4 regions of the Rhizobium sp. SG570 genome follow, and region 4 is predicted to be linked to each of the others. Evidence: predicted binding sites of a transcription regulator. Region 4 holds the regulator's gene; each other region holds the start of a gene.
The links. Region 4 encodes PhoB, which activates phosphate uptake and scavenging genes when phosphate is short. Its sites were predicted from a motif close to TGTCATNNANCTGTCAT; they were not measured.

Region 1 (3,209 bases), on a different contig from region 4:
GGGCGATCGAGCGCGAAGCGCAGCAGGCCGTTTTCGATGCCGCAAAGCTGGGCGCAGCCTGCTCAAGTCTGGATGATGCTGCTCGTGCCGTGCTTGCCAGATATTCCCTGGGGCCGGACTATAAGCTGCCAGGACTGCCGCACCGCGCCGGCCACGGCCTCGGGCTGGAAATCCATGAGGAGCCCTATATCGTGCGCGGCAATGCGACGACGCTTGCTGCCGGCATGTGCTTCTCGAACGAGCCGATGATCGTCTTTCCGCAGAAATTCGGTATCCGGCTCGAGGACCATATCCACATGACGGCGGATGGTCCGCGTTGGTTCACCCAGCCGTCCAAGGGGCCAACCGAACCATTTTCCTGATGGCAGGCGACCCCGGCGCTACGAAGGGAACTAGTGCCGGGAAATGCCTGAAGAACGTATGAGCCGTACTCACGCCTGGAACGGAATGGTACGTCCCGGCTGCTTTGCCTGATCCTTGGTATAGGAGACACCGTGGACCTTGATGCCCTGCGCATTGAGCAGGGTGATGATCCCGCCCTTGTTTGAGAGTGCAACGGGAGGGTGGATCTCGACAACCTGCGTCGCGCCGGCAGCAATCGAGCCTGCGAGCGGCATCGCGTTCTTCTGTTTGTCCTTGATTTGCCAGCCGGTGAGATCGACGGGCACATCGGCGGTATTCAGCAGCGTGACCGTTTCGCGTTCGGGCGTCTTAACGTCGTTGACATAGGCGGCGATGATGCGCACCAGCCCGTCCGGTACATCGAAGGTCGGGATGGCATCACGGTCGACCGGCGCATGCGGCAGGTTCGGATGATCCCGGCTCGGCGCGACGATGACGGACCCGTCCGTGTCGTCCGAATGCCACGCCTGCGTCTGGAATTTCATGAAGATCGCGACCCATTGCTGCTCGCGAGGAAACTCCAGTATCAGGCCGCCGTCCTGCCATGGACCGTTCTGAGAGGCGTATTTTCCGCTCGGATTGCCCTGATTGAAATGGATGTCATGAATGCCGCGGCCGGGTTTGAAGCCGAAATATTGATCCGCCTTGTTGTTTTCCGGTCCCCAGGTCTCGCCAAAGGCATAGATCATCGCCTGTTCGTCCGACATGGCGCGCTGAATGTAACTATCGATCTTTTCGTTGAGATCGTTGTCGGGGCCTGCCGCCGAAATCGGAAGCGGTTTCAGTTCCCAGGGCTGCATGAGATTGCCGCGAATGAAATCGAGCGCGACGCCACCGGGTTGGCTGGGCGTCGGGTGCAATCCTTCCGGCAGTCCGGCCAGCTGTGCCGTGATTGGATGTTCAAAGCGGTCCCGCACGAGGAACTCGACCTCGCTTCCGTCCTGCGAACGCACATTGACCGCGATGCGATACAGCGTTCCATTTTCCGAAACGAGCACCTGATAATGCGGGCTCGAGCCGGTCGCCAGGCGATTGTTGATGGGTCTGCCTTTGAGCACGGCGTAATTGTTAAGCGGCATGACATCCTCCCTGGTCTATTTAAGGAAGAGCATAGTGTCGTACTTGAATGAAACTTCTGCGACATTAGAAGATAGCCGCGCGCGCGTCAAAGTTCTATCGGTTTGCGCGATTTGGCTCCGGCGAGGAAAAAAGTCGTCGCTTAGGTCGCCCTTTTTCCCTCTTCATCGAAGACGTGCAGATGCTGCGGCGGAAAGGCGACATTCACCTGGGTACCGGCGCTCAACGCACTGCGATCCAGCGTGAACACCTTGAACGGCAGGCCATGCAGCGAAAGGTGCAGGATGATGCCGAAACCCGTAGGCTCGAGAAGCTCGACATTGGCGGCCATATTGGACTGATCCGAGGAGAGGACGACATGCTCAGGCCGGATGCCGAGGGTCGCCCTGACGCCTGACCGCAAGTTTAGCGGCGCCGGTAGCGCCACGACGGTGCCGTCCTTCAGCTTCACGCTGCCCGTTTCATAGGTCGCATCGAGAAAATTCATGCCGGGTGAGCCGATGAAGCCGGCAACGAAGAGGTTGGCGGGGCGGTCGTAGAGCTCAAGGGGGCTCCCGACCTGCTGGACCACCCCGCCATGCATGGCGACAATCCGGTCCGCCAGCGTCATCGCCTCGATCTGGTCGTGGGTGACGTAGATCGATGTCGCTTTCAGGTCGCCATGCAATTTCTTGATTTCGGCCCGCATCTGTTCGCGCAGACGGGCGTCGAGGTTCGACAGCGGCTCGTCGAAGAGGAAGGCTTTCGGCTGGCGCACGATGGCGCGCCCCATGGCGACGCGCTGACGCTGGCCGCCGGAAAGCGCCTTCGGGCGGCGCTCAAGCAGGGGATCGAGGCCGAGCTTCGCGGCAGCTGCCGCGACCGCTTTCGCGATACTCTCCTTCGCCATCTTCCGAAGTCGCAGGCTGTAGCTCATGTTGCCGGCGACATTCATATGCGGATAGAGCGCGTAGGACTGGAAGACCATGGCGATATCACGGTCCTTCGGATGCAGCTCGTTGACGCGCTTCTCGGCGATACGGATCTCGCCGCCGCTGATGTCCTCCAGGCCGGCGATCATTCTGAGCAGGGTCGACTTGCCGCATCCCGATGGGCCGACGAGGACGACGAACTCCCCATCCTTGATCCTCAGATCGATGTCGTGCAGCACCTGCACATGGCCGTAGGCCTTCTTGACGTTCTGGATATCGATCGATGCCATGTGACTAACCCTTGACCGCGCCGGCCGTCAGGCCCTGCACGAGATAGCGTTGGATGAGCAGGAAGAAGAGTGCGGCCGGAATGAGCGCCATGACGCCCGCTGCCATCATCTGCCCGAAATCCACCGAGAATTTCGAGACGAAGGTGAGAAGCCCGATCGGGAAGGTCGCGGCCTGATTGCCGTTGATCAGCATGAGCGCGAAGAGCAGCTCGCTCCAGGCGGCCGTGAAGACGAAACCGAGCGTCGCGGCGATGCCGGGCAGTGTCAGCGGCAGGATGATCTGCCGGAAGGCGATAAACTGGGTCGCGCCGTCGATCATGGCAGCCTCTTCCAGATCCTTCGGAATGCCGTCGAAGAAGGACTGCATCAGGAAGGTGGCGAAGGGCACGTTGAAGGCCGTGTAGACGACGACGAGGCCGGTGAGACTATTTGTCAGATGCAGCGGCGTCAGGATCTTGAAGATCGGCGCCACCAGCATGACCAGCGGAAACATCTGGGTGAGCAGCATCAGCGCCACGATCCAGTACTT
Region 2 (3,209 bases), on a different contig from region 4:
CTTGCGCAGCTCGATGCCGAGACGGATCGTGTCGTCCCACAACACCACGCCCGAGCGACCCTTCATCATCTGCGCCCCCACGTCGAGCGAGGCAAACAAGGGGTAGAAGGGCGAGGTCGAGGCGTGCTGCATGAAGCTCTCGTTGAACCGCCGATGCTCCACGCGGCGCTTCTGGCCGGAGATATGCCGATCCTTCATGTGTATCTGGGACGCCTGCGAGAAGCTCGCGAGCTGTTTGTGGGTAGATTGCGTGGCGATGATGCCCGGCGCGTCGGGGCCAAGATCACCAAGGCCCATGGCAAAGCGTCCGGCATATAGCGGGTGAAATTTCATGAAGCCCGCCCATGCCTCGTCGAAGAGGATATAGTCGCACAGGTGCCCGATGCGCTTGAGGATCATCTCGGCATTGTGGATCGTGCCGTCATAGGTGCACTGCTCCACCACCGCGACGCGGAACGGACGTGGCTTCTTATAGGCATCGGGATCTTTCACCAGCGGATGAGTACGGATGCGCTCTCGCAGGGCCTCCTCGTCCAAGGCTGAGAAATCTATCGGACCGATCAGCCCATGGACGTTGCGTTTGGTCGGCAGGTAGACCGGAATGCCGCCGGAGATCATCAGAGCGCCATGATGGGCGGCTTTGTGGTTGTTGCGATCGAACAGCACCAGATCGCCGTCGGTCACGAGTGCGGAGAGCGCAACCTTGTTGGAGGTGGAGGTGCCGTTCAGTACGAAATAGGTCTTCTCGGCGCCGAAGATCTTGGCTGCCTCCTTCTGTGCAGCAAGTGCCGGCCCCTCGTGGGTCAGCAGGTCGCCGAGGTCGAGCACCGAATTGTCGAGATCGTCGCGGAACACCGCTTCGCCCAGATGCTCCATGAACACCCGACCGATGGGGCTGCGGCTGTAGAACACGCCGCCATTGTGCCCAGGGCAGGTCCAAAGCTGGTTGCCTTCCTCGGCATAGTCTACCAGCGCGCCGAAAAACGGTGTCTTCAGCGTCTCGGCATATTGCTTGAGCCGGCTGATAAGGTTCTTGGCGATGAAGGCAGGCGTTTCCTCGGAGAGGAAGACATAGCCGTCGATGAAGTCGAGCACCTCCACCGGCACGTCCTCGAAGCGTTTACGGCGGATAAGCAGGATGATCGGGAATTCGAGGCCGCGGCGGCGCATCAAATTGATGAGAGAGGCAGTCTTGCCCTCGAGCCCCTTCTTGCCCCAGTCGACCATCATGCAGCCGATGGCGGCGTCCGTCTGTACTGCGATCTCGGCGTCTTCCAGATTGCGCGCGCGCACAACCTCGAAACCTGAGCGTTCGATTTCCTCAACGATCTGGTTATAACGGGTTCCTTCCAAATCCTCGTTGTCGAAGGCCGGCGTCGCGAACAAAAAGTTAAAACGTCTGAAATATTCCATCTGGCCACCCGTTCTTGATTCGGCACGAGGTGTCGACGCATTTCATGACATGGTTGTGACAGGGTACCGAATGTCCGAGAGACCGCAACAGTCTTTTCGGAGACAGCTGTGAGGACTGCAAATCTCCGCACTTGGCGCGAAGGGACAGCTATCTCTGTGAAAAAGCATCGAAGAAAGACCCCGTCGAGAGGGCGCTTAAGCTATTGAAATAGATTCGTCTTTCCAGACTGATAGGGATCACGACAGGCGTCGGTCACGATCTCGCAGATGACCTGATTTTGCTGTCAATTTCAAATCGTTGTCGAGATTTTCAACGGGTCGGCGTTCCGAGCCTGTTTACACTGATGTGTGGCGGGCAAGCGCTTTATGCTGGTCCGGGGCTATGAAGGGTCTTGTAAACAATCAATATATATTATATGAAATTATATAATGATTGTTTGGAGCCGTGTTATGAACCTTGTTAACGTCAGCGACCTGGTGACGGTGTCGGATCAACCAGACCCTACTGCCTTCGTTTCCCTTGTCGAACAGGGGTTCGCCGCCGTCATTAACACCAGGCCGGACGGTGAAGAGGCAGGCCAACCGGGGAATGCCTCGGAATCCGCCGCTGCGCGATCGGCCGGCCTTGGCTATGCGTTCGTGCCGGTCACGGGTCGGACCATCACCGAGGCCGATATCCGCGCCTTCCAGAAAGCGATAACCGATGCGAAAGGACCGGTTCTGGCCCATTGCAAGAGCGGGACACGGGCGCTCACGCTCTACGCGCTTGGTGAGGTGCTCGATGGGCGGATGAAGAGCGAGGATATCGAACTTTTCGGCAAAGGCCACGGCTTTGACCTGTCCGGCGCGGCAGGCTGGCTTAAGCGGCAGGCCGGGAAAGCGCCGCGCGTCAAGGGTTTCTACGATGCACGCACCGGCAGCATCCAGTATGTCGTCACCGATCCGGCGACGAGAGCCTGCGCCATTATCGATCCCGTGCTCGACTTCGACGAGAAGTCCGGCACGACCGCGACCGTTCATGCCGATGCGATCCTGGACTATGTGCGGGCCGAGGGGCTTACGGTCGAATGGATTCTCGACACCCACCCCCATGCCGACCACTTCTCGGCTGCACACTATCTGAAGCAGAAGACCGAAGCGCCAACGGCGATCGGCTCCCGCGTGGTCGACGTGCAGAAGCTCTGGAAGGGCATCTACAACTGGCCGGAGTTGGCCACGGACGGCTCGCAATGGGACAGGCTTTTCGCGGATGGCGACACATTCAGTGTCGGTAGCCTTGAAGGCCGCGTGATGTTCTCGCCCGGCCACACACTCGCCTCCGTCACCTATGTCATCGGCGACGCCGCCTTCATCCACGATACGATCTTTATGCCAGATTCGGGTACGGCACGCGCGGATTTCCCAGGCGGCAGCGCCAAGGCTCTTTGGAACTCGATCCAGCGGATTCTGGCGCTTCCCGACGAAACGCGGCTTTTCACCGGCCACGATTACCAGCCGGGCGGGCGAAATGCGAAGTGGGAAAGCACGGTGGGCGAACAGAAGCGCGACAACGCGCATTTGTCTGGCATGACGGAGGACCGATTCGTCGCGCTTCGCGAAGCACGAGACCGGACGTTGCCGATGCCGAAGCTGATCCTCCATGCGCTTCAGGTGAATATTCGCGGCGGTCGGTTGCCGGAACCGGAGGATAACGGTTGGCGCTACCTCAAATTTCCGCTTGACGCGCTGGAGGGGGCCGCATGGTGACGGGAATCGAAAGATCGGCGCCCGCCGCTTTGGCGCCTGAGGAGATGGCA
Region 3 (3,209 bases), on a different contig from region 4:
TGCCGGCGAATTTCTTGAACAGAACCGCCTTGCCTTCCATGACAGGCTTGGACGCGAGCGGGCCGATATTGCCGAGGCCGAGGACGGCCGAACCATTGGAAATCACGGCAACGAGATTGGCGCGGGACGTGTAGTACGCTGCCGTCTCGGGATTGTCGCGGATGGCGAGGCAGGGTGCGGCCACGCCCGGAGAATAGGCCAGCGCCAGATCGCGCTGGTTGCCGAGCGGCTTGGTGGCCTGGATTTCAAGCTTGCCGGGGCGGGGATAACGATGAAAGTAGAGAGCCTGTTCGTCGAGATCGCCACTCGCCATGTTCTTGGCTGCCTTCGATGTATCGTGCGTATCCACCACACTTCTCCATTCCTGCCTATGCTTTGAGTCCCCTGAATACATCAATCGCTTCGCGTTCACAGTATGCAATTGACGTCGCCGACCGCTTTTTTGTCATCGCGGATTCGCCGGTGTCCGTCTTGGGGCCGGTGAGGGCTATGCTTCCCCGCTTCGCCGCTCGGACAGTCATAAGGGGTTCATCGCGTGGGCTTATGAGAACGGCAGACGAAGGACCCTCCATGACATTGATCGCTTCTCATCGCGGCGGCGCGCATCTATGGCCAGAAAACACCAGGCTTGCCTTTTCAAGGACGGCCAAGCTTGATGTCGATCTCGTTGAATTCGACGTTCACCAGACGCGGGACGGCAAGCTGGTTGTGCATCACGATGCCCTGATCGACCGGATGACCGACGGCAAAGGGGCTATTGTCGATCTCAGCCATGAAGAGCTGATGCGCCATGTCGTGATCGGAAGCGACGGCGAGACTATTCCGACCCTTGCTGAGACCATCGATATCTTCGGCCCGTCCCCGGTCGATCTGCGACTGGAGATCAAGACGAAAGCGGACGGCACGCCCTATGAGGGGATGGAGGCCCGCATCGTCGATGAGTTGATGGCGACCGGCATGGTATCACGGACGATGATCACCAGTTTCGCCCTGCCGCGTCTCGAAGCCTTTGGCAAAGCACTTGGTGACCGCGGTTTGAACGTCGGCGAGTTGCTCGGCTTCATTTTTCTTTGTTCGCCGCAAATGACTGCGCAGCTTGGCTGGAATGGGATCATCGCCGCGCTCCGCAGCTGCGGTGTGCGCGAGATAGCGGTGCGTGCCGACGCCCTGGACGCCGAAGTCATGGGCATCGTACGCAGGAGCGGCATGACGGTGCACGGCTGGGCCGCGCATACGAGCGAAGCGGCAAGAGCGATGTTTCGCCTCGGTGTCGCCAGTTTTACAACCGATCGTCCCGATCTCGCCATCGCGGCCAAACGTGGCTGATCCAGCCCGATAGGCCAGCAGACACAGGGTTTGTCATCTTCCTGAAACACGAGTCTGGTTTTGGAATAGCCAAGTTTGGATAGGGCACGGACTTATAGTTCGTGAATGAAAACATGGACACCCGGCGATTCCGTACACTGTTCATCTCTGACGTACATCTCGGTTCGAAGGCCGCCAAGGTGGACTTCCTTCTCGATTTTCTGCGCTACCACGATGCCGATACCATTTTCCTCGTCGGCGATATCATCGATGGGTGGCGCCTCAAGCGAAACTGGTACTGGCCGCAGGATTGCAATGACGTGGTGCAGAAGGTTCTGCGCAAGGCGCGCAAAGGCACACGGATCGTTTATATCCCCGGCAATCACGACGAATTCCTGCGCGATTTCCCCGGCACGCACTTTGGCGGCATCGAAGTCGCGCAACGCGCCATGCACGAGACTGCCGACGGGAAGAAGTATCTCGTCCTGCATGGCGACGAATTCGATGTCGTCGTTCGTAACGCCCGCCTGCTCGCCTATCTCGGCGATTGGGCCTACGACATGGCCATTCTGATCAATATCGGCCTCGCGGCCGTGCGCCGTCGCCTGAACATGCCCTATTGGTCGTTCTCGGCCTGGGCAAAGCTGCAGGTGAAGCATGCCGTCAACTTCATAGGCGAGTTCCAGCGTGTCGTCGCCGAGGAAGCCAAGCGCAACGATGCCGATGGCGTGATCTGCGGCCATATCCATCACGCTGTCATCGAGGATCTCGACGGCATCCGCTATATCAATACCGGTGACTGGGTGGAAAGCTGCACGGCGATCGCCGAGCATGAGGACGGCACTTTCGAGCTGCTTACCTGGCGGTCGATCCTTGAGACGGAGCCGGCCGGTATATCTGTCGAAGAGTTGCCGAAGGCACTCGGCGTCGGCGCCCAGGCAGCCTAATTTTAGCGCCGCTTCACGGACGCAATAACAGGCTGTCATAATTATTGATCGTTATGAGGCGCCTGTAATTCGGGTTTTTTCCGAAACGTTACGATTTGGCTATTTCTCGCCATAGTCGTACTCTCGATAGCGTGATAGGGACAAATTCAGTTCCCTTCAGGTCTGTCATGATTCCCGCGATAAAATCCTTGCAGGGCGAGGGCGCGCCTTCGTATTTCCGTCTGCGCACCGCCTTGTCCTACTGCGCGCCGTTGTTCGTCAACGGGATCGCTTTGCCGTTTTTCCCCGTCTGGCTGGCGGGATTGAATTTCAATGATCATGAAATCGGTCTCGTGATCGCCGTGCCGATGGTCGTGCGCGTTCTGGTGACGCCCGTCATCGCGGTGTTTGCCGATCACATGAAGGAACGCGCCGATGTGCTGTTCTGGTCCGGTGGGCTGTCATTGCTGACGGCGATCGCGCTTTACTGGACGAGCGAATTCTGGCCCGTGCTGCTCGTTTATGGCGTCCAGGGCGCGACCTACGCGCCCTATGTGCCGGTGGTCGAATCGATCGCTATGTCGGGGGTGCGCCGCTGGGGGTTCGACTATGGCTCCATGCGTGTCTGGGGATCGATCATCTTCATCGTTTCGACGCTTTTCGGCGGCCAGATGATCGGGATGTGGGGAGGCACCATGGTACTGCCCGTCATGGTCGCCGGCTTCGTGCTGACCATGCTCACGGCGCTGATCACGCCGCGTATCGGGCCGACGCGGCGGCGCAACCAGCCGATCAATCTGCAGTCGCCGACTGGAAGCTCGCTGCGCTCTCCGCAATTGCTGATCACGATGATCGGGGTCTCGGTGCAGCAATCGAGCCACGCGATGCTCTACACATTCGCGTCGATCTATTGGCACAAGCTCGGCTTTTCCGGAACCCAGATCGCCGTTCTCTGGAGCATCGGCGTGGCGGCGGAGG
Region 4 (3,209 bases):
ACCTCCGGAGCGATTATCGTGCTGCTCTTCTTCCTCGTTGCGATGAATATCGGCGCGATCCTGCTGCGGCGCCGCTTCGAACGGCGCTGGTAGGGGAGGGCGACCAAATGAACATGATGACGGAAGCCGCGGGCGAAAGAGCATTAGCCAAGAAGATGATGACGATCCCCTATAAGATGATCGGCCAGGACGTCTCGGTCTTTTACGGCGACAAGCGCGCGCTCTTCGATGTCAACCTGAACATTCGCGCCAATACGGTCACGGCGCTGATCGGTCCTTCCGGCTGCGGCAAGTCCACTTTCCTGCGTTGCCTCAACCGCATGAACGACACGATCGAGACCTGCCGCATCACCGGCAAGATCACGCTCGACGATCAGGATGTTTATGACAACAGCATCGATGTCGTGGAGCTGCGCGCGCGCGTCGGCATGGTCTTCCAGAAGCCCAACCCGTTTCCGAAGTCGATCTACGAGAACGTCGCCTACGGACCACGCATCCATGGCCTGCACAGCTCGAAAGCCGATCTCGAGCATATCGTCGAGACCAGCCTGCAGAAAGCCGGTCTCTGGGGCGAGGTCAAGGATCGGCTCTATGATGCCGGCACGAGCCTGTCCGGCGGCCAACAGCAGCGTCTGTGCATCGCTCGCGCGGTCGCCGTCAGTCCAGAGGTCATCCTGATGGACGAGCCATGTTCGGCGCTCGACCCCATCGCAACCGCAAAGGTCGAGGATCTGATCCATGAGCTGCGGGAAAACTTCACCATCGTCATCGTGACGCATTCCATGCAGCAGGCAGCCCGCGTTTCGCAACGCACCGCAATGTTTCATCTCGGCCATCTGGTTGAGGAGAACGATACCGATAAAATGTTCACCAATCCCGACGATTTCCGCACGCAGGATTACATCATGGGCCGTTTTGGTTGATGATGCCGTGCGCGCGGCTCCTTTCACACAGTTCACCTTGAGGATAGAAAAATGGTCTCCACTCACATTCTCTCTGCCTATGACGAAGACCTGAAGTTCCTGACGCGCCGCATTGCGGAAATGGGCGGTCTGGCCGAGCAAATGGTCAGCGACAGCGTTCGCGCACTGGTCCAAAGCGATACCAGTCTTGCGCAGAAGGTCATTTCCGACGACGTCATTCTCGATCATGCGGAACGGGAAGTCGGCGACAAGGCGATCGTCACCATCGCCCGCCGGCAGCCGATGGCCGCCGACCTGCGCGAGATCATGGGCTCGATCCGCATCGCTTCCGATCTGGAGCGTGTCGGCGACCTCGGCAAGAACACCGCCAAGCGCGTCATCGCCGTGCAGGGCACAGGCGTTCCGCGGCGGCTTGCCCGCGGCATCGAGCATCTCTCCGAACTGGCGCTCAGCCAGCTCAAGGAAGTGCTTGACGTCTATGCCACCCGTTCGCCGGACAAGGCTGTGTCGATCCGAGAGCGCGACGAGGAAATCGACGCGATGTACACCTCGCTCTTCCGCGAGATGCTGACCTACATGATGGAAGATCCGCGCAACATCACCACCTGCACGCATCTTCTCTTCTGCGCCAAGAACATCGAGCGCATCGGCGACCATGCCACCAACATCGCCGAGACGATCTATTACATGGCGACCGGCGCCCAGCCAGAAGGCGAGCGCCCGAAGGATGATACCGCCAACACCGTTGGCGCGGTGACGGAATAATCTGGAAGCGAAGAAAAGGAGACCAGAGGCGCATGGTTCCGAGAGTTGCTGTTGTAGAAGACGAGGAAGCGCTCAGCGTTCTGCTGCGCTACAATCTCGAGGCTGAGGGCTTCGAGGTCGATACGATCCTCAGAGGCGATGAAGCCGAATTGCGTCTCCAGGAGCGCATCCCCGATCTTCTGATCCTTGACTGGATGCTCCCCGGTGTATCCGGCATCGAGCTCTGCCGCCGGCTGCGTATGCGGCCGGAGACGGAGCGCCTGCCGATCATCATGCTGACGGCCCGCGGCGAGGAAAGCGAGCGCGTGCGCGGTCTTTCCACCGGCGCGGACGATTACGTCGTCAAGCCGTTCTCGACGCCGGAGCTGATGGCCCGCGTCAAGGCGATGCTGCGGCGCGCCCGCCCGGAGGTTCTCTCCACGGTACTGCGTTGCGGCGATATCGAGCTGGATCGCGAGACCCATCGCGTTCACCGCAAGAGCCGCGAAGTGCGGCTGGGACCGACGGAATTCCGCCTGCTGGAGTTCCTGATGTCCTCGCCGGGCCGGGTCTTCTCGCGTTCGCAGCTGCTCGACGGCGTATGGGGACACGATATCTATGTCGACGAACGTACCGTCGACGTGCATGTCGGCCGCCTGCGCAAGGCGCTCAATTTCTCCAATATGCAGGATGTCATCCGCACCGTTCGCGGTGCGGGTTACTCCATGGAAGCTTGAGCGGGTACGCCCGTTCAGGCGTCGACATAGCGGCGGAAACAGAAAACGGGCCTTTCGGCCCGTTTCGTTTATCTTATCTGGAGCGGTTACGCGTTTCACGGACTCGCGTGACCGCTCTATGCTATTGTTTTTACGCAATTCCGGACGGAAAACCGCTTCGCACTTTTCCCGGAATTGTTCTATGGGGCATCTCAGCCGCGCGGTTGAGCTGGCCGACGCCGTTCATGCACCGGCTGGTAGGCCAGGCGCTGATGGTAGCCGCAATAGGGCGATGCATCCGGGCTCTCGTTGCCGCAGAAGTGGAAATCGTCCTTCAGCGGGTCACCGACGGGCCATTTGCAGGTGCGTTCCGTCAGCTCGGTCAGGACGAGGCGCCGAGAGATCGGAACGACGACGTTGGCAGCCGGACGATATTGGATCTCGTTGACCGCATCGACCTCAATCTCTTCCTTGAGCATGGTCGCGCCCTGCTGGCGGGTAACCGTGCGGGTTGCGACGCGCGATGTATAATTCGATGCGCGGGGCGCCGAGGCGCCGCGCTTCGGCGTTCGGGCAGCGGTCGCCGTGCCGCCCGCCTTCGCTCGGCCCGGCAGGCTCAAGCGGTGCACCTTGCCGATGACGGCGTTACGGCTGACACCGCCCAACTGCGCCGCGATCTGGCTGGCGCTCAACCCTTCGGACCATAGCTTTTTAAGCTTCTCGACGCGTTCGTCTGTCCAATTCATGCCCTGTCTCCGCTGTCGCGTTTCCGATGGCAGAATCCTTCACCATTGCCCCGCATAGGATCGAGGCGCGAAACGCTCTA

Region 1: a site for PhoB is predicted at 1,529-1,545, ahead of FHT28_RS29505 (DUF2278 family protein). Genes of this name have one in related genera too.
Region 2: a site for PhoB is predicted at 1,458-1,474, ahead of FHT28_RS33485 (Orn/Lys/Arg decarboxylase N-terminal domain-containing protein). Genes of this name have one in related genera too.
Region 3: a site for PhoB is predicted at 1,358-1,374, ahead of FHT28_RS22955 (UDP-2,3-diacylglucosamine diphosphatase). Genes of this name have one in related genera too.

What each region holds. Positions count from the first base shown of each region.
Region 1 covers NZ_JAAZQI010000020.1:60,747-63,955, forward strand. The annotation lists gene FHT28_RS29500 (Xaa-Pro peptidase family protein) at 1-362, shown strand, start outside; gene FHT28_RS29505 (DUF2278 family protein) at 432-1,481, opposite strand; gene ugpC (sn-glycerol-3-phosphate ABC transporter ATP-binding protein UgpC) at 1,622-2,680, opposite strand; gene FHT28_RS29515 (carbohydrate ABC transporter permease) at 2,685-3,209, opposite strand, start outside.
Region 2 covers NZ_JAAZQI010000030.1:27,152-30,360, reverse strand. The annotation lists gene FHT28_RS33485 (Orn/Lys/Arg decarboxylase N-terminal domain-containing protein) at 1-1,413, opposite strand, end outside; gene blh (bifunctional sulfur transferase/dioxygenase Blh) at 1,864-3,159, shown strand; gene bigR (sulfite-sensing transcriptional repressor BigR) at 3,153-3,209, shown strand, end outside.
Region 3 covers NZ_JAAZQI010000012.1:75,041-78,249, forward strand. The annotation lists gene FHT28_RS22945 (NADP-dependent malic enzyme) at 1-349, opposite strand, end outside; gene FHT28_RS22950 (glycerophosphodiester phosphodiesterase family protein) at 571-1,326, shown strand; gene FHT28_RS22955 (UDP-2,3-diacylglucosamine diphosphatase) at 1,440-2,252, shown strand; gene FHT28_RS22960 (MFS transporter) at 2,420-3,209, shown strand, end outside.
Region 4 covers NZ_JAAZQI010000017.1:24,179-27,387, forward strand. The annotation lists gene pstA (phosphate ABC transporter permease PstA) at 1-93, shown strand, start outside; gene pstB (phosphate ABC transporter ATP-binding protein PstB) at 108-923, shown strand; gene phoU (phosphate signaling complex protein PhoU) at 975-1,688, shown strand; gene phoB (phosphate regulon transcriptional regulator PhoB) at 1,721-2,404, shown strand; gene FHT28_RS27540 (GcrA family cell cycle regulator) at 2,596-3,129, opposite strand.